4 regions of the Paenarthrobacter aromaticivorans genome follow, and region 2 is predicted to be linked to each of the others. Evidence: riboswitches for the same ligand, from Rfam matches in the RefSeq annotation. Region 2 holds a riboswitch; each other region holds the start of a gene.
What was found. A riboswitch is a leader RNA that binds a small molecule or an ion and turns the genes downstream of it on or off. The one in region 2 is predicted to bind S-adenosylmethionine.

Region 1 (4,186 bases), on a different contig from region 2:
CGCGGCTGCAACAGCCCACCGCTTTGCCCGTCCGCCCGGAAGACGACGGGCAAAGGCTGCGAATCCCACCGGCACCGCGACGGTTCCAGCAGCAGCGAGGTGCTGCCCGATAACCCAGCCACGCTGCCCGGCCTCGAGCATACGAAGACGTTCGACGGCATCGGGGGTGATGTAGACGCGCGAGACTGGTGAGATCCCTGCCAACCACACCGCCGTGCCGGCAACGATGACCGTTCCGGCACGGCGATAGGGATGCTTCACGCTCATGGCATGAAGGTTAGACCTGTTTGAGGGCCTTCTCCAGATCCAGGATGAGATCGTCCACGTCTTCAAGCCCCACGGACAAACGGACCACGCCGTCTGAAAGGCCGATTGCCGCGCGCCCTTCGGGCCCCATGGCCCTGTGCGTGGTGGTGGCCGGGTGCGTGATGAGGGACTTGGAGTCGCCCAAGTTGTTGGAAATGTCGATGACGCGCAGTCCGTCCAACAGCGCGAACGCGGCGTCCTTGGCGGAACGCCCGGACGAGGGCAGCAACTCGAATGTCAGCACGGTACCGCCGGCCTTCATTTGCTTGGCTGCGAGCTCGTACTGAGGGTGCGATTTCAGCAAGGGGTACTTGACCCAGTTGATGGCGGGTTGCTGCTCCAGCCATTCCGCGATTTTCAAAGCGGAGGCCGAACTGTGGTTCACGCGCAAGCCAATGGTTTCCAGGCCCTTGGTCAACACCCAGGCGTTGAACGCGGAGAGCGACGGACCGGTGTGGCGCATCAGCTGCTTGACCGGGCCATCGATGAATTCCTTGGTGCCCAGGATCGCACCGCCCAGGACACGCCCCTGGCCATCGATGTGCTTGGTGCCGGAGTACACGATCACGTCCGCGCCCAGCTCGCCGCAACGCTGCAGCAGCGGAGTGGCAAAGACATTGTCGACGACGACGGTGGCTCCCGCAGCATGCGCAAGCTCGCTGACGGCGGCGATGTCCACGATTTCCTGCATGGGGTTGGAGGGCGACTCGAAGAACACGGCGGTGGTCGGTTCTGAGAGGGCAGCACGCCACTGGTCGAGGTCGGGACCATCGACGAATACCGTCTCGACACCCCAGCGCGGCAGGATCTCGTTGAGGATCACGAAGCAGGAGCCGAACAAGGAACGGGCAGCGACCACGCGGTCCCCGGCTGCCAGCAGGGCACCCAAGGCGGTGAAGACCGCAGACATGCCGGACGCCGTCGCAAAGCATGCCTCGGTTCCTTCGAGCAGCCGCAACCGCTCCTGGAACGTGGCCACGGACGGGTTGCCGTAGCGGGAGTAAACGAAGCGTTCGTCCTCGCCGGTGAAGGCGCGTTCGGCGGCTGCAGCGGATTCGTAGACGAAGCCGGAGTTCAGGAAAACGGGTTCGGACGTCTCCTGGAAGTTGGTACGGTCAAGGCCACCGCGTACTGCCTGTGTGTCAGGGCTCCAGCTGGCGGCATCGGGATTGAAAGTCACTTAGTCATTCCCCAGGTTCGTTGGCAGGCCGCGGTTTTTCCAGCCGTTGATGGTGCGTTCGCCGTAGCGGTCCGGGTCGCCTTCGAAGCCCTCAAGCACGTTGTAGGCAGTGAACCCGGCCTGCGTCGCGGCGATGGCGGCGGAGATGGAGCGCTGGCCTGAGCGGCAGATGAAAACGAGTTCCACGCCCTCGCCCTCGGGTGCCTGCTGTTGCAAGTCCTCGATGAAGCGGGAGTTGGGGATGCCACCGGCAAGGTTCCACTGAATGAACAGTGGATCATTCTCTGTGGCCTTCGTGTCGGGAATGCCGATGTGGGCCCACTCGGCCTCGGTGCGGACGTCCACCAGGATGGCGCCTTCTTCAAGCTTGGCCCACGCGTCCTGCGGGGTCAGGTCACCTGCGTAACTCATGCGTGTCCCTCGAATGCTTCTTCGTCGTCGTCGTTCTCCAGTTGGTCAACGGCATTCGCGACGGCGGCGTCTGCGTTGGCGATGGCAGCGGGCAGGACGACCGCCTGCGCCACGATGACATCCGTGCCGTTGAACGTGGCTGCCGGGCTGCCGTGGAGCACGTAGCCGTCGGCGAGGGCCGTGGTGATCCGCTCGCAGAATTCACGGGTATCCGGACCTGTAATCAGGCGGTAGGAGAGTTTTTCTTCAGTGGGTTCAGGCATTGGCTGGTGCTCCTCAGTCACGCTTGCAGTTCGAAGTGTCGATACGCCGAGTAGTCACCTGAGGCACCCCGCCGGAGAGAGGGTTGCCGACCAGCAAGTCAGGGCTTTGCGCTGGTGCTCATTACTCAAGAAAAAAGTAGCATCCCGCGGTGGCGGCCCGCACTTGCAGGCGGTTACGTGCTCGTCATGTTGCGTAACCGGCCGGTGCTGGAGTAGCGGCCCAAATATGACGCCCCAGGAGCATAATTGACGCAGTACGACCCCCTGTAACTTCGCAAGAAATCAGGTCGCGGTGAACGGACAAGGCAGTTCTACACTCAAGCCCATGCTGCATTTCGGATGGTTCGTGGGGCACGGTTTCGGTGTCCAGGGATGGGGAACTCCCGGCTACAGCCTGGGTTACGACTGGAAGAAACCTGCCCTGTATCAAGACGCCGTGCGCGCGTTCGAGCAATCCGGCCTTGATCTTTTTATTATCGAGGACTCTCTCACTGTTCCTGATACTTATGGCGGCTCCGCCGAGGTCTCGCTGGCACACGCCTCGTTTGCGCCCAAGCATGATCCATTGGCCCTGGTGCCGTACCTTCTTTCCGCCACCAAGCACCTTGGAATTGTGCCGACGGTCAGCGCATCGTTCTACCCGCCTTTCACAGCCGCCCGGCTCTTGGCCACGCTGCAGCACTTCTCCGAGGGGCAGCTCGGCTGGAACGTTGTCACCTCCGGCAGTGACCTCGCAGCACAGAATTACGGTTTGGATCAGCAGATTGAACACGACCTTCGGTATGAGAAGGCGGAAGAATTCGTCGACGTCGTCCGGCAGCTTTGGCGCAGCTGGGAACCCGACGCTGTGCTCGAGGACGTTGAGGCGGGCGTGTTCGCCGACCACACCAAAGTGCATCCGATTAACCACCAAGGCGACTTCTTCAAGGTCAGGGGTCCACTAAACACGGCGCCTCTGCCGGAGGAGCCCGTACTGGTGCAGGCCGGTGCTTCTCCTCGGGGCAAAGCGTTCGCGGGTGGGCATGCAGATGTGGCGATCGCCTTGGCGCGTGGCGTTGACGGCATGAAGGCTTACCGGGATTCCATCCGTGCCGAGGCTGCGAAGGCGGGCAGGAACCCCGACGACGTTAAGGTCCTTTTCGTGTTGAAGCCCACCGTGGTTGGTTCAACAGCGGAGGCCGAGGAGTTGCGTGCGCAGCGCCGTGAGCTTACCCAGCGTGATATCGACAGCCAGCTCAACTCGATCTCCTATCTGTCAGTGATCGACTTCAAGCAGTTCGACCTCGATGCGCCGTTGCCTGAATTGAGCACCAACAGCAACCAAGGCACGTTGGAGCACTTCGCCAAGGCAGCGCCTCCGGGGTCTACCCTGCGCCAGATCCTGCAGGCACGAAGCGGTGGTGCCGGCGATTCGATTATCGGCACGGTTACCGAGATCGCGGACTATCTTCAAGAAACCGGCGAGGCCGTGGGCGGCGACGGCTTCCTCTTCTCCGGCTTCGTAGACCCCGTGACTGTGCACGGCGTGTTGGACAAGCTCACCCCCGAACTGCGACGCCGTGGCCTGCTGAGGAAGAGTTACGGCGACGGTGGCTTCCGCCAGAATCTTCTGGACTTCTGACGATGTCCTCCGAACCCAGGACCCTGGTGATCGGCACATCGCCCGTGGACCCTGCAAGCGTGGCGCAGGCTGCCTTGAATCCGGCGTTTCACGTGAAACTCAACCACGATGCGTTGTCTTTGATCGGCCGCTCACGCGAAGTGCTGGAGCGTGCTGCGACCTCAGGTCAGAGAGTCTACGGCCTCAACACCCTCCTCGGATCCGGACGCGATACGGCTGTGGAGGAGAGGTCGGTCCTTGCCTATCAAATCCAAGTAGTCAGGTATCACAACAGTGGCGTGGGCGACTATCTGGACCGACCCTCCGCCCGCGCCGTGATCCTCTCCCGGCTCATCGGCTTCAGCCGCGGCGGCTCTGGTGTACGCCCGGAGACCGCCCAGTTCTATGCGGAACTACTCAACCGTG
Region 2 (4,186 bases):
GTCGCAGCTGAAGAGTCCCATGCGCTCGGCGGCACGGTGCTCGGCGGCCTCACGGGTCATGCCGCGGGCCAGGTACACCAGCACGAGCTCATTGTGTTCGATGTCCAAAGAAGGGGCGGCCGTGAGGGTAGCCTGCGTGGGTAGCGTGGCGTTAAGCAACTCCCGTTGCGAGCGGACCGAAACGTACTCGCCGGCACCCATGGACAGGGCCCCGGCCAGCAATCCGGCAACACCGCTCATAAGGACCACCGGGCTGGGAACGCCCGTTGCGGCCATACCCATGACCAGTGAAAGGTTGCTCACCAAGCCGTCGTTGGCCCCAAAAACGGCAGCGCGGAAGGTACCGGAGAGCCTGTTGCGTCCACGGGTGGCAAGGCCCCTGACAACTTCTTCGTGGATTTGTTCGTCGGCAACCATGGCCGCAGTGGCAGCGGGTTCTGCACCGTAGGGGGAACGGCCTTCCGCACGCTGGGCCAGGGCGAGCACGAACACCGAACCGAAGTGCCGGGCCAGGAAGCCAAGTAGCTGGCTCCGGGTGGACGCCCCCTTCGGCATTCCAGCGTGCTCTCCGAGGAGCTTGAGCCAGTGTGCCTCGTGCCTTCCTTCTGCCTCGGCCAAGGCGAGCAGGATCTGGCGTTCTTCGCCGTCACGACGCTGGGCGAGTTCCCGGTAGACGGCGGCTTCGGCTCGCTCGTCGGCCAGGTATTGACGCCACCGCCTGATGTCCGCCGATGTGGGCCGGGCTGGTTGGGGCGGTGTTCCGGATCCGGGGGCGGGGTCCGGAGCGGGGCTCGACGAACCGTGGGATTCCTGGTGCTTCTGCACTTTTTCTCCTGTGCTGGGTGGGGTAGTTGCGGCCCCATTGCACGCCCACTGTACCGCTTATTGGCGCGGATTTTTGGCCGGTATTCCTTAGTTGGAATGTTCGGCATGCCTTAATTTACGAAGGTGCAATCCTCTGCTTTGAGCCTTTCCTTGGGTCCATGTTGGCCGTTGCCTTGACCCTCTTCAGGCACAGTGCTCAGATGGAAGGACAGGGGCGGGGGCCCTCCCCGCACTCGGTCAGCAGGCTGCTTGCCAGCCCACCAGACGGAGGTTGCAGCATGGACACCACCGAACCGCACGCCAACCACCCGGAACGGGAGACCATCGAGTCAGACCCCGCCTACGACTACAGCGAAGACCAGGAAGTCGACGAACCCTGGGTGGAGGAAATCGACGTCCCTGAAGACGACGAGCGGGTTGTCCCCCTGGATGAAACCGAAGAATTCCGCGGGGAAGAAGACGAAGAATTCTAGGACTCTTTTCTTCTAGGCAGGGCCCTCCTCATCCAAGGTGAAATGCCGCTCCAGTCCGGCCGGACGCCCCAGCGCTGCAACAGTCACCGTTAACGTCCTCGACGATGCACACCACCGCGATGGACGCACAGCCTGGGCAAGAGCACGCGCCAACAGCTGCGCTTCAGGGTGCCGGAATCGGGTCAGGCCACCGTTCAGGAACAGGGTCACAGTCCCACGGACAAGGTCGACGCCGGGAATCACCGGAACGGTGGGCGTCTCGGATTTGGTGGGGGTCGTTTGAGTTGGGCTGACTACACCTTGGTACGGCAAGGACTGCTCCTTTAGGGAGTGCTCTTGCCCGCTCGGTTGTCTCTGGTCCGGGGCGGGCCGCTTCCTCATCCGAACCACCCGTGAACATGGGGTTGGTGTGTGGCCAGTCGGAGCTTTGCGCCACCTCTCTTGAAGCTGGGACCACTGTACTGGAGGAGTGCTGTCCTGAAGAACTGCGGGTGGGTTGTTGTGGGGCCTGGTGTGCGTGCCAAGGGGTGTGGATGGGGCGCAGAGTGGGACCCACAACGCGGCGACTCGGGACGGAAAGCGCAACGGCGACGCCGCCCCGGAAAGGGGCGGCGCCGCCGTCGAACATTACCCGGGGCTGGGCGTCAGCTAGCTGGCGTTGTGGCTGCTGACAGGGTGGGCCTCCAGCGGCAGTTCTTCCGAGACTGCCCCGGCCACGCGCTTGTCCCACGCGGCCCGGACTTCGGGTTCGGTGGGTGGCGTGAGGAGGGAGATCACGACATAGGCCACGAACGAGGCCGCCAGGCCGTAGTAGATGGGTTCGTTGGCGTAGACGCCATCGACGCTCGGAATGACTCCAATAGCGAACAGAATCAACAGTGCCAGGGTCAATACAGAGCCCACTGCCATGGACCATGCAGCGGCGATACCGGTTCCGCGCTTCCACACCAGGCCGCCGAGAATCGCGACGAGGAGGCCGCCCACCAGGATGTCGTAGGCAATGGTGAGGGCAACAACCACGTCCTGCGCGGCCATGGAGATCACCACTGCAACGATGCCCAGGCCCAGAACCCAGTAGCGGTTGGCTTTGACGTCGTGCTCAGGGTTTTCGGTGTCGTCGGTGTTGATGGTCTTGCCGAACCAGCTGGCGACGAACGGAACAACATCTGCGCGAGCCACCGTGGCGGCGGCAATCAGGGCACCTGAAGCGGTGGACATCATGGCTGCAACAGCTGCGGCCATGACCAGGCCGCCAATGCCGATGGGCAGGATGTGCGTTGCCACTTCGGCGTACACCACGTCCTTGCCGAGGTTGGCGACATCGATGTTGGGGAGCGCCACCCGGGCGGCCAGGCCGATCAAGGCACCGGCTACACCGTAAAGGATGCAGTAAACGCCGGCGGTAGCTCCACCCCAGCGTGCAACCTTTGGAGTCTTGGCCGTGAAGACGCGCTGCCAGATGTCTTGGCCGATCAGGAGTCCAAGGGTGTAAACGACGAAGTACGTGATGATCGTCTGGACACCGATGCCGTCGATCTGGAAGAAGCTCGCATCGACGCGCTCACGGATTCCGTCGAGTCCTCCGGCCGCGTTCATGACGAAGGGGAGCATCAGGAAGAAGATGCCTACGGTCTTGATGATGAACTGGACCTGGTCGGCCAGCGTGATGGACCACATGCCACCGATGGTCGAGTAAACAAGCACAATTGCGCCGCCGACGGCGATCGCCATCCAGCGTTCCCAGTCGAAGAGGACTACGAAGATGGTGGCGTATGCGCCGGTGGACGTGGCACAGAGCATGAGGGTGTAGGCGAGCATCACGATTCCGGAGGTCTGCGTGGCCTTGCTGCCGTAGCGAAGGCTGAGCATTTGGGAAACCGTATAGATCTTCAGGCGCTGGATGGTGCCAGCGAAGAGCAAGCTCAGCAGGAGGACGCCGGAGCCGATTGCGACTACCAGCCACATCCCTGAGATGCCGAACTTGTAGCCCAAGCCGACGCCGCCGACCGTGGATGCGCCACCAAGGACAACCGCGGCCATGGTGCCTGTGTAAAGGAAGGGGCCCAGGCGGCGGCCAGCCACCAGGAAGTCGCTGTTGTTCTTGGTGCGGGACTTGCCCCACCAACCGAATGCAAGCATTGCAAGCAGGTACACCACCACAATGGCGATGTTTATGAACGATGAGTCCATGAGTGGCTCCTTGGAGCTGGTGCACGGAGTTTGGGGGTTTCGACGTTACTCCTGGGAAGTGCCGAAGTCTCCGTGCTGATGATGGGAGATTGGGGATCGTGTTGTGCCTCACAGACAACACTTGTTGCCTATGAGGATATGTTGTGATGGGAGTAACAGTCAAGGGGCTTTGGTCATCCTCGGGCTGTTAAGGGCTCCGGAGGCCCGCGGTCCCGCTACTATTGCTGCAATGACAGGGCCCAATGACAGGCCTGAAAGGTTCGTGAATGAAGGCTCTCCCCGTTGAACCAAGCAACGTTCCTGTTGCTATCGGTTCCAGAATCCGCGCAGCCCGCCAGGCGCAGCGACTCACCATCGAGCAAGTGGCGGACGCGACAGGCCTAACCAAAGGCTTCCTCAGCCGTGTCGAACGCGACCTGACCTCGCCGTCGGTCGCTTCACTTGTAACCCTTTGCCAGGTCCTGTCCGTGTCGGTAGGAGACTTGTTTGCCGCTCCGGAAACGCACCTGACCAGGCGCGACGACGGCCCCCGGATTTCCCTGGGTGGCCAGGGCATTGTGGAGCGCTTGTTAACAGCCCGATCGGAGCGGCGGCTGCAAATCCTTCAGGCCACCATCGAACCGCGGGGTCGTGGTGAAAACGAGCTCTACGCCGTTGACTGCGATGTTGACGTCCTCCATGTGGTGAAGGGACGCATC
Region 3 (4,186 bases), on a different contig from region 2:
AAGAGAAATTCGGCCGCCATCGGTGGGTGACGTCGTTGGCACCCGCTGATGGCGGCCGAAGCTTGAAGGCGTGCGTCAGATGGTGACGGCGCCGGATGCGGTTTCGAAAGTGACGGACATGATGCCAGGCGTACCGTGCGGGGCCATCCACTGGACAGCGACGTCCTCGAGCGGCTTCTCCACGGGTTCGCCCAGCCATTCGGTAACGCGTTCCGCCGAGCCCGCAATCGTGAGGCTGGACATCTTGACGTCACTCTCGTAGACCTTGGACGGGTGCAGTGAGGGATCGCCCTCCCACTTGAGCAGGTACGGCACCTGGGGATCGGCGATCAAGCCGAGAATGCCGATCTGCTGCCACACGAGTTCGCGGCCATCCGGGAACTTGCGGTTGCCCGGAACAGCGGAGCGGCCGAGGCGTTCCTCGAAGGGGGCGAGGTCGTCAACGGCGACGCACCAGCCCATCCAACCGCCGCCAGCCGCCGAGCGTGCGCGGACTGCCTGGCCAAAGGGTGCCTTGTCAGAAGCAGGGTGGTCCAGGACCTCTACGACTTCCAGGTATTTGTTATCCGCCAAGGGAATGATCATGTTCCGGGTGCCGAAGCGCGGGTGCACTCCGCCCCGGACTGCGTCCACTCCCAGAGCTGCGGAAATTCGTTCGGTAGTGGCCAAAAGGCCATCTCGTTCACAAGCGTAAGAGACGTGATCCATGCGCATGGCTTCATCTTGGCACTTTGTGATCGGGGTCTCAGCTAAGGCGAGCCTAACTAACATGGGACGTTATTCCGCGCTACCGGAACGCGTCACGCCGGGTCGCGTAAAGACTGAAAAATACTGTCTTCGTCACAAAACTGTCCAAGTCCCCGGGCGCTTCCTAGACTGGCCCCAGCCCACGCCTACAGCGATCAACGGCAAATCCGCGCGCCACTAAGAGGAGAATTCAATGTCCCAAGGATGGTCTTTCGAAACCCGCCAGATCCACGCAGGCCAGGAGCCTGACTCTGCCACGGGAGCGCGGTCGCTTCCGATCTACCAGACCACGTCCTTCGTTTTCCCGAGCGCAGAGAGCGCAGCCAACCGCTTTGCACTGGCCGAGCTCGCCCCGATCTACACTCGTATCGGCAACCCAACACAGGATGCCGTGGAGCAACGGATCGCCAGCCTCGAAGGCGGGCTGGGCGCGTTGCTCCTTAGCTCAGGACAGGCCGCGGAAACCTTCGCCATCCTGAACATTGCCGAGGCCGGAGACCACGTCGTCGCCAGTCCCAGCCTTTATGGCGGCACCTACAACCTGCTGGCGCACACGCTGAAGAAGTTCGGCATCTCCGTGACGTTCGTGGAGGATCCGGACAACCTGGACCAGTGGCGGGACGCCGTGCAGCCCAACACCAAGCTGTTCTTCGGCGAGGTGGTGTCCAATCCGCGCCAAGACGTGCTGGACATCGAGGGTATTTCGCGCACCGCGCATGAGGCTGGTGTGCCGCTCATCGTGGATAACACGCTCGCCACCCCCTACCTCATCCGTCCCATCGAGTGGGGTGCGGACATCGTGGTGCACTCGGCTACCAAGTATCTGGGCGGCCACGGCGCAGCGATCGCCGGCGTGATCGTGGACTCCGGAAACTTTGACTTCGGCAAGGACCCGGAGCGCTTCCCTGGATTCAATACTCCCGACCCCAGCTACAACGGACTCGTTTACGCCCGTGACCTTGGCAAGGACGGCGCGCTTGGAGCCAACCTCTCCTACATTCTCAAGGCACGTGTGCAGTTGCTGCGTGATCTGGGTTCGGCGGTTTCCCCGTTCAACGCCTTCCTCATCGCCCAGGGGCTGGAAACCCTGAGCCTGCGGGTCGAGCGCCACGTCTCGAACGCCACCAAAGTAGCTGAGTGGTTGGAAGCCCATGACGACGTCGAGTCAGTCGCCTTCGCGGGCCTGCCGTCCAGCCCTTGGTACGACCGTGGCCGCAAGTACGGGCCCAGGGGTACCGGTGCAGTGGTGGCATTCAACATCAAGGGTGGCGTCGAGGCCGGTAAGCGATTCGTCGATGGCCTGGAGTTGCACTCCCATGTTGCCAACATTGGTGACGTCCGCTCGCTGGTTATCCACCCGGCGTCGACTACCCACAGCCAGCTCACGGCCGAACAGCAGTTGGTTGCGGGCGTGAATCCAGGCCTTGTCCGCCTGTCCGTGGGAATAGAGCATGTGGACGACATCATTGCTGACCTGGAGGCCGGTTTCCGGGCTGCCAAAGGCGCTTAGGGGGAGTCCGATTACGGCAGCTGAACCTCGCGTTTGAGCCGTTAAGACAACGCCTGCGCGGCGTGGCCGCCTGTCGACGAAAATTCGCCGGGCGGCCCTCCGCAGTGCGTGTTCCTGAACGAAGCGGCCCCAAACCGTCACACAGCTGTCACATTCTTCGCCAAAACAGCGGTATTTTTCCTAGACTCTACGTATTAGGTCATGAGTGCCAGTGACAGCCCCGGCTTGCTGGCCGGCAACCCTCCTCCGCGGTGGGGTGCCCCGGGTGAAGACCTGGCCTGTCGCACGCAAGGCGGCAGGCAAGCGCGAGGTTAGGTGTCAAAGGAATGACCATTACTGCTACAGCACCCCCAAAACCAGGCAAAGAAGATGGGACGGTCAAGTACGCCGGCGTAGGTTCGCTGGAACTTGAAGCCGGCGGTTTTCTCCCGGACGTTGTGCTTGCCTACGAGACCTGGGGTCAGTTGAACGAGGATGCGTCCAACGCCGTCCTGGTTCAGCACGCACTGACGGGAAGCACGCACGTGGCCCGCGGTGCCACCGATGAGGAAGGCTGGTGGGAGCAACTCGTTGGCCCCGGTGCGACGATCGACACCAACCGGTTCTTCGTCATCTCCATCAACATCGTGGGCGGCTGTTACGGCAGTACAGGCCCGTCGTCCGAGGCGCCAGACGGGCGGCCTTGGGGATCCCGCTTCCCGCTGATCACTTTGCGCGACAGCACGGTGGCCGAAGCCCGCCTCGCGGATGCGTTGGGGATCAAGGCATGGCACGCCGTCCTTGGCGGTTCCATGGGCGGGGCGCGGGCACTTGAATGGGCGGTGACCTTCCCTGAGCGTGTTCAGCGGTGCGCGGTTATTTCTGTCGGCGCCTACAGCACGGCCGAGCAAATCGCGTTCGCCCAGTCGCAGACGCTCGCCATCCGCCAGGACCCGAACTTCAACAACGGCGATTACTACGGCGGCCCAACACCGGAGGCGGGCCTTGCCTTGGCCCGACGCATAGCGCACATCACGTACCGGTCAGCGCTGGAGCTTGATTTCCGTTTCGGCCGGGAAGCCCAGCACCAAGAGACGCCCCTGGCCGCTCCGGTCCTCGGGGAGCGTGGCCGCTACCAGGTGGAAAGTTACCTCGACCACCAAGGCACCAAGCTGGTGCGCCGGTTCGATGCGAACAGTTACATCGCCATCACCGAGGCACTCATGTCCCACGACATCAGCCGGGGCCGGGGCACCTTGCAGGAAGCCTTGGCCACCGCCACTGCTGAATTCTTTGTGGCAGCCGTCGACTCCGACCGCCTTTATTTTCCGGCCCAGTCATTGGAACTGGCGCAAAATCTGCCAGGCAATGTGCCCGTCCACGTGATCGAAGCCCCCATCGGACACGATGGCTTCCTCACCGAAATCGGGCAGCTGTCAGCCCAACTACGCGAGGCTTTCTTCGCCTAAGCCGGCTCATCCGTTCATGATGTCGCCGCGCTGCTTCATGTAGTCCTCCATCGCGATCTCGCCGTTGCTGAACTTGAGGTCCAGTTCGGCGAGCTTTCGCGCGCGGAATCCTTGCTGCTCAGAGCCGCTGTGGCTCGGAAACGTAGGTGAAGAAGCGTTCGACGCCGGTCCTGGCGGCGGTGGGGCATCGGCAGGGCGGATGGTGGTGGGTTCCCCGGGATAGCCCGGGTAGTTCTGGGTGGGATATGGCGGTGCCGGATAATTCTGCTGCGGGTAACCCGGTCCGGGAAGATTCTGCGGAGGATAGCCGGGGCCCGGATAGTTTGGGCCCGGGAAATTACGGTCCTGAAGCCGGCGGGCCCGGGACCGGTTGTAAAGGCGGATCCCCATGGGAATCAGCCACGAGCAGACGATGATCCAGAAGATCAGATTGTTCACGGTGCAGGCCTCCTAGGTCTTAACCCAGCTTAGTCCCGCGGTT
Region 4 (4,186 bases), on a different contig from region 2:
TCCAACACCTCAACGCCGGGATAGGACTTTCGAAGTTGCTCCAGCATGTCTGTGGAAGGATCGACGGCGGCCACCTGCAGGCCGCGTTCCACGAGCAACGCGGTGAATTTTCCTGTGCCTGCACCAATATCAGCTGCGGATTTCGCTCCAAGAGGAAGAAGCCAATCCACTGAGTCTGTGGGATATCCGGGCCGAACCCGATCGTAGTGTTCGCCGCCGTCCTGGAAGCTCTGGCCCAGTTCGTGGCGTCGCGTGGCATGCAGCTTGGGACCACCCGGCCTGCCAGCGCTGCTGGAAAGAAGGCTGCCGGAAACACTTCCGCCGGAATCCCGAGGGGAACGCACGGCCACGCACTGACTCCTTTACCGCGAACGCCATTTACCCTACGAATTTACCGCACGGGCGACAATGATGATCCCGGCCTGGGCCAAGGCACCGCTGACCAAACTGTGGCAGTGTTTAGTCGATCGTGCAGGGTGCAGCCCCTGCGGTGCCCGGGGTGTTTGGTGCCCATTCCGGATAGGTGCGGTGGTCATTGGCCGGTACCCATCGGCCCTCATCCACTACATAGTCCCAACCCAGACCCGTGCGCTTGAGTTCTTCGATACCAGCGAGCAGTCGTGTGGCATCCTCCAGACGCGAGCCTACGCCGAAGCTGGCTCGCAGCGAGCCTGAAGGGAGGCCGAGCCGCTTGAGGAGGGGATGGGCGCAGAAGCGCCCGTCACGAAGTCCTACGCCGTGTTCGGCGGCGAGGTAGGCGGCGACCAGCCCGGCGTCGAATCCTTCCACGGAGAAGTTGACCACGCCGATGGTGTCCTCGGAGTCGCTGAAGATCCGGTGAACGGTCACGCCGTCGATTGCTTCAAGTCCCTGTACGAGGTATGAGCGGATGGCAGCTTCATGGGCGTGCCAGGCCTCTTGATCCAAGTCGGCGAGCACCTGCGTCGCACGGGCCAGTGTTGCCGCGCCGAGGACGTTGGGGGAGCCGCCCTCATGGCGTGCAGGACCGGAAGCCCAGCTGACCGAGTCCAAGCGGGCTTCACGAACGGCGCCACCGCCAGCAAGGTGGGGAGTGCCGGCGTCAAGCCAGTCAGGACGACCCACAACAACACCGGCGCCGAACGGAGCGTAGAGCTTGTGCCCGGAGAACACGATGTAGTCGACGTCTGCTGCGGCGATGTCGATGCGGCGGTGGGGGGCAAGCTGAGCGGCGTCCACCACAATCCGGGCTCCGTATTCGTGCGCAAGTGCCGCGAGCTCCGCGATCGGCAGGATTTCACCGGTCACGTTCGAGGCCCCGGTGACCGCCAGCAACGACACGCCGCCTTGGCTGAGTTCCTCGCGGAGCTTGGCCACGGTAGCTGTCAGTGTCGAAGCAGCTACGACACTGCGGTGAGGGACACCCTGCCATGGGAGGAGATTGGCATGGTGCTCGATGTCCAGGTAAAGGACCTCGCCCGTTGGCTTTCCGTCCAGCTGAGGGAGGCAGCCCGCCAACAGGTTCAGTGAGTCCGTGGTGTTCCGGGTGAAGATCACGGAATCGTCGGGACGGCCCCCAACGAACTCCCGGACGATGTCGCGGGAATTCTCGTAGACCGAGGTGCTGATCTGGGAAGCGTAGCCCGCGCCGCGGTGGACACTGGCGTAGTAGGGGAGGATCTCGTTGAGATACGCAGAAACGATTGTCAAGGCTGGAGCGGATGCTCCGTAGTCAAGGTTGGCGTAGCGGACGTGGCCACCCTGGATCAGGGGAGCTTGCAGCTCTGCACCTGTGACGGCGGCCAAGGGCCTGCCTGCAGCGGCTTCGTGCCTTGCTTCTTCGACCACAAGGGACGTCAGAACGGTGGAGTTGAACGTAGCAGTGCTCATGGGACCTCACTCAAGAGGGACCCCCTACGGGGATCCGCGCTTGCCGCATCCGTTCCGGACCGGCCGGGTCGTCACCCGGGGCACCCCACCGCGAATGGAGGGTTGCCGGCCAGCAAACCGGGGTTTAGCGCTGGCACTCGTGACCTGTAAAGAGGTTAGGTCACGCCTCTGGCCTGTTCCAAAGTCGCCCGCTTTGTTAAGCACATTGTTACGAAGGGTCTTCAAACTGGGCTTTGGGCGAAGAAAAGACGGCGGATGCCCCGAAAAGGAGGCACCCGCCGTCGAAAATTCTGTGCAAAGCCTGTTTGCTTGTTGGTGCTGCTGGGTCAGAGGAGGTCATCCAGGGCAGGGTTGAGCCGCTTGAGGACCTCTGAATGCAGGATGGAGTTGGTTGCCAGGGCGTTGCCGCCGAAGGGGCCGTCCTCGCCTTCCAACGAGGTGAACCGGCCGCCGGCTTCCGTCACAATGGGAACGAGTGCTGCCATATCGTAAAGATTCAACTCTGGCTCGCAGGCGATATCCACAGCCCCCTCGGCAACCAGGCAATAGGACCAGAAGTCGCCGTAGGCGCGCGTGCGCCAGATGTCTTCCGTCAGCCCCAGGAATTCGTCCAGATTGCCGCGTTCCTTCCAACCGGAGAGGCTGGAATATGACATTGAGGCATCCGCCAACCGCGACACGTTTGACACCTTGAGCCGGGTGGCTGAAGCCAGTGAGCGGCCCATATAGGCGCCCATGTCCTTTGCTGCCCACCAACGCTTGCCCAGCGCGGGAGCGCTGACAACCCCAACGACCGGCTCGCCTTCGTCAACGAGTGCAATCAGGGTGGCCCACACGGGAACGCCCCGAACGAAGTTCTTGGTTCCGTCGATGGGGTCGATGATCCAGCGCCGGGAGCCGTGGCCGCTGCTGCCGAACTCCTCGCCGAGGACGGCGTCACGGGGGCGGGAACGCGACAATTGGCCACGGATGGCTTCTTCCGCAGCCTTGTCGGCATCCGTCACGGGCGTGAGGTCAGGCTTGGTCTCGATCTGCAGATCCAAGGCCTTGAAGCGGTCCATGGTTTGGGCGTCCACGGAATCCGCCAGCACGTGGGCCAGTCGCAGGTCGTCGTTGTAGCTGGAAACGGGTTGGGTCATGCCACCAAACTATCGTGAAACGTTCCCCGCAGTTGGATCGTGGTGCACTGACACTTAGTTGACGGTACCGAGTTCCTTGGTCTCTTTCGCTTCCAAACGCGGGTCCGCGCCCAGCAGTCGCCGGAGCGAAGACAAGCGGGCCACTCCGGAAGGACCGGCATGTCCCTCGTTCACCCACGCGTCAAGTCCGCAATTGATGGCGCTGGCATCGTGCTTGCAACCGCGGTCGCAAGTTTCGGTGCCAGGTTCCAAATCGGGGAAGGAATGCACGATGCGGTCGGGGTCCACGTGTGCCAGGCCGAAGGAGCGGATACCGGGTGTATCGATGATCCAGCTACCGGGAGGTGCGTCTGCCAGCTTCAGGGCCAACGCCGACGACGACGTGTGCCGGCCCCGCCCGGTGACGGCGTTGACACCACCGGTAGCACGCTCGGCTCCTGTGAGGGCATTAACCATGGTGGACTTGCCGACGCCCGAATGGCCCAGCATGACAGTCACTTTTCCATCAAGGTGGGCCCGCAATTCGGCAACGGCGCGGCTGTCCAGCCGCGCTGACAGTCCGTCGTCCGAGCGGGCGTCAATGCCGGACGCTTCATCGTCTGCCGTACGGCTGATGATGATGGGAAAGTCCAGGCTGAGATAGTTGGACAACAGCTCGGCAGGGTCCTTGACGTCTGCTTTGGTGACGAGCAGCAGGGGCTCGATACCGGCGTCGTAGGCTGCAACCAAGGCGCGGTCGATAAAGCCGGTTCGGGGCTCCGGATTGGCCGCGGCGACCACCACCACAAGTTGGTCTGCGTTGGCCACCACCACTCTTTCGATGGGGTCGGTATCATCAGCGCTGCGCCGGAGCAGCGTCCTGCGCTCCTCTATGCGGACCAATCGGGCAAGGGTATCCGGCTCTCCCGATACATCGCCCACCAAAGCGACAAAATCGCCGGGAACAACAGGGTTTCGTCGGAGTTCACGCGCGCGTGCAGCGATGATAATGCGTTCATCAGAGGAGTCTTCCCCAACGATGGCGGTGTATCGCCCGCGGTCCACCGTGATGACCCGGCCGATGACCGCGTCATCATGACTGGGGCGGTCTTTGGTGCGGGGCCTTGATCCTTTTTTGTTCGGACGGATCCGGACGTCGGATTCGTCCCAGGAGCTTGCGTCGCGGCCCATGGTCAGTT

Region 1: it holds a riboswitch for S-adenosylmethionine, as region 2 does, so the genes downstream of both, KSW38_RS20490 (DUF1737 domain-containing protein) here and KSW38_RS16915 (hypothetical protein) in region 2, are expected to answer to the same signal.
Region 3: it holds a riboswitch for S-adenosylmethionine, as region 2 does, so the genes downstream of both, metX (homoserine O-acetyltransferase MetX) here and KSW38_RS16915 (hypothetical protein) in region 2, are expected to answer to the same signal.
Region 4: it holds a riboswitch for S-adenosylmethionine, as region 2 does, so the genes downstream of both, KSW38_RS07680 (aminotransferase class V-fold PLP-dependent enzyme) here and KSW38_RS16915 (hypothetical protein) in region 2, are expected to answer to the same signal.

What each region holds. Positions count from the first base shown of each region.
Region 1 covers NZ_JAHOPC010000016.1:89,934-94,119, reverse strand. Annotated here, with positions in the region: gene KSW38_RS20505 (hypothetical protein) at 1-267, opposite strand, end outside; gene KSW38_RS20500 (O-succinylhomoserine sulfhydrylase) at 278-1,486, opposite strand; gene KSW38_RS20495 (rhodanese-like domain-containing protein) at 1,487-1,897, opposite strand; gene KSW38_RS20490 (DUF1737 domain-containing protein) at 1,894-2,160, opposite strand; SAM riboswitch class IV at 2,175-2,286, opposite strand; gene KSW38_RS20485 (NtaA/DmoA family FMN-dependent monooxygenase) at 2,453-3,781, shown strand; gene KSW38_RS20480 (aromatic amino acid ammonia-lyase) at 3,784-4,186, shown strand, end outside.
Region 2 covers NZ_JAHOPC010000011.1:89,076-93,261, forward strand. Annotated here, with positions in the region: gene KSW38_RS16905 (VIT1/CCC1 transporter family protein) at 1-825, opposite strand, end outside; gene KSW38_RS16910 (hypothetical protein) at 1,104-1,298, shown strand; gene KSW38_RS16915 (hypothetical protein) at 1,311-1,610, opposite strand; SAM riboswitch class IV at 1,626-1,745, opposite strand; gene KSW38_RS16920 (sodium:solute symporter family protein) at 1,947-3,488, opposite strand; gene KSW38_RS16925 (helix-turn-helix domain-containing protein) at 3,755-4,186, shown strand, end outside.
Region 3 covers NZ_JAHOPC010000007.1:166,736-170,921, reverse strand. Annotated here, with positions in the region: gene KSW38_RS13135 (VOC family protein) at 76-714, opposite strand; gene KSW38_RS13130 (bifunctional o-acetylhomoserine/o-acetylserine sulfhydrylase) at 941-2,257, shown strand; SAM riboswitch class IV at 2,455-2,569, shown strand; gene metX (homoserine O-acetyltransferase MetX) at 2,584-3,705, shown strand; gene KSW38_RS13120 (hypothetical protein) at 3,712-4,143, opposite strand; gene KSW38_RS13115 (winged helix DNA-binding domain-containing protein) at 4,186-4,186, opposite strand, start outside.
Region 4 covers NZ_JAHOPC010000003.1:217,048-221,233, reverse strand. Annotated here, with positions in the region: gene KSW38_RS07685 (class I SAM-dependent methyltransferase) at 1-263, opposite strand, end outside; gene KSW38_RS07680 (aminotransferase class V-fold PLP-dependent enzyme) at 460-1,869, opposite strand; SAM riboswitch class IV at 1,901-2,014, opposite strand; gene hisN (histidinol-phosphatase) at 2,196-3,008, opposite strand; gene rsgA (ribosome small subunit-dependent GTPase A) at 3,063-4,178, opposite strand; gene aroA (3-phosphoshikimate 1-carboxyvinyltransferase) at 4,181-4,186, opposite strand, start outside.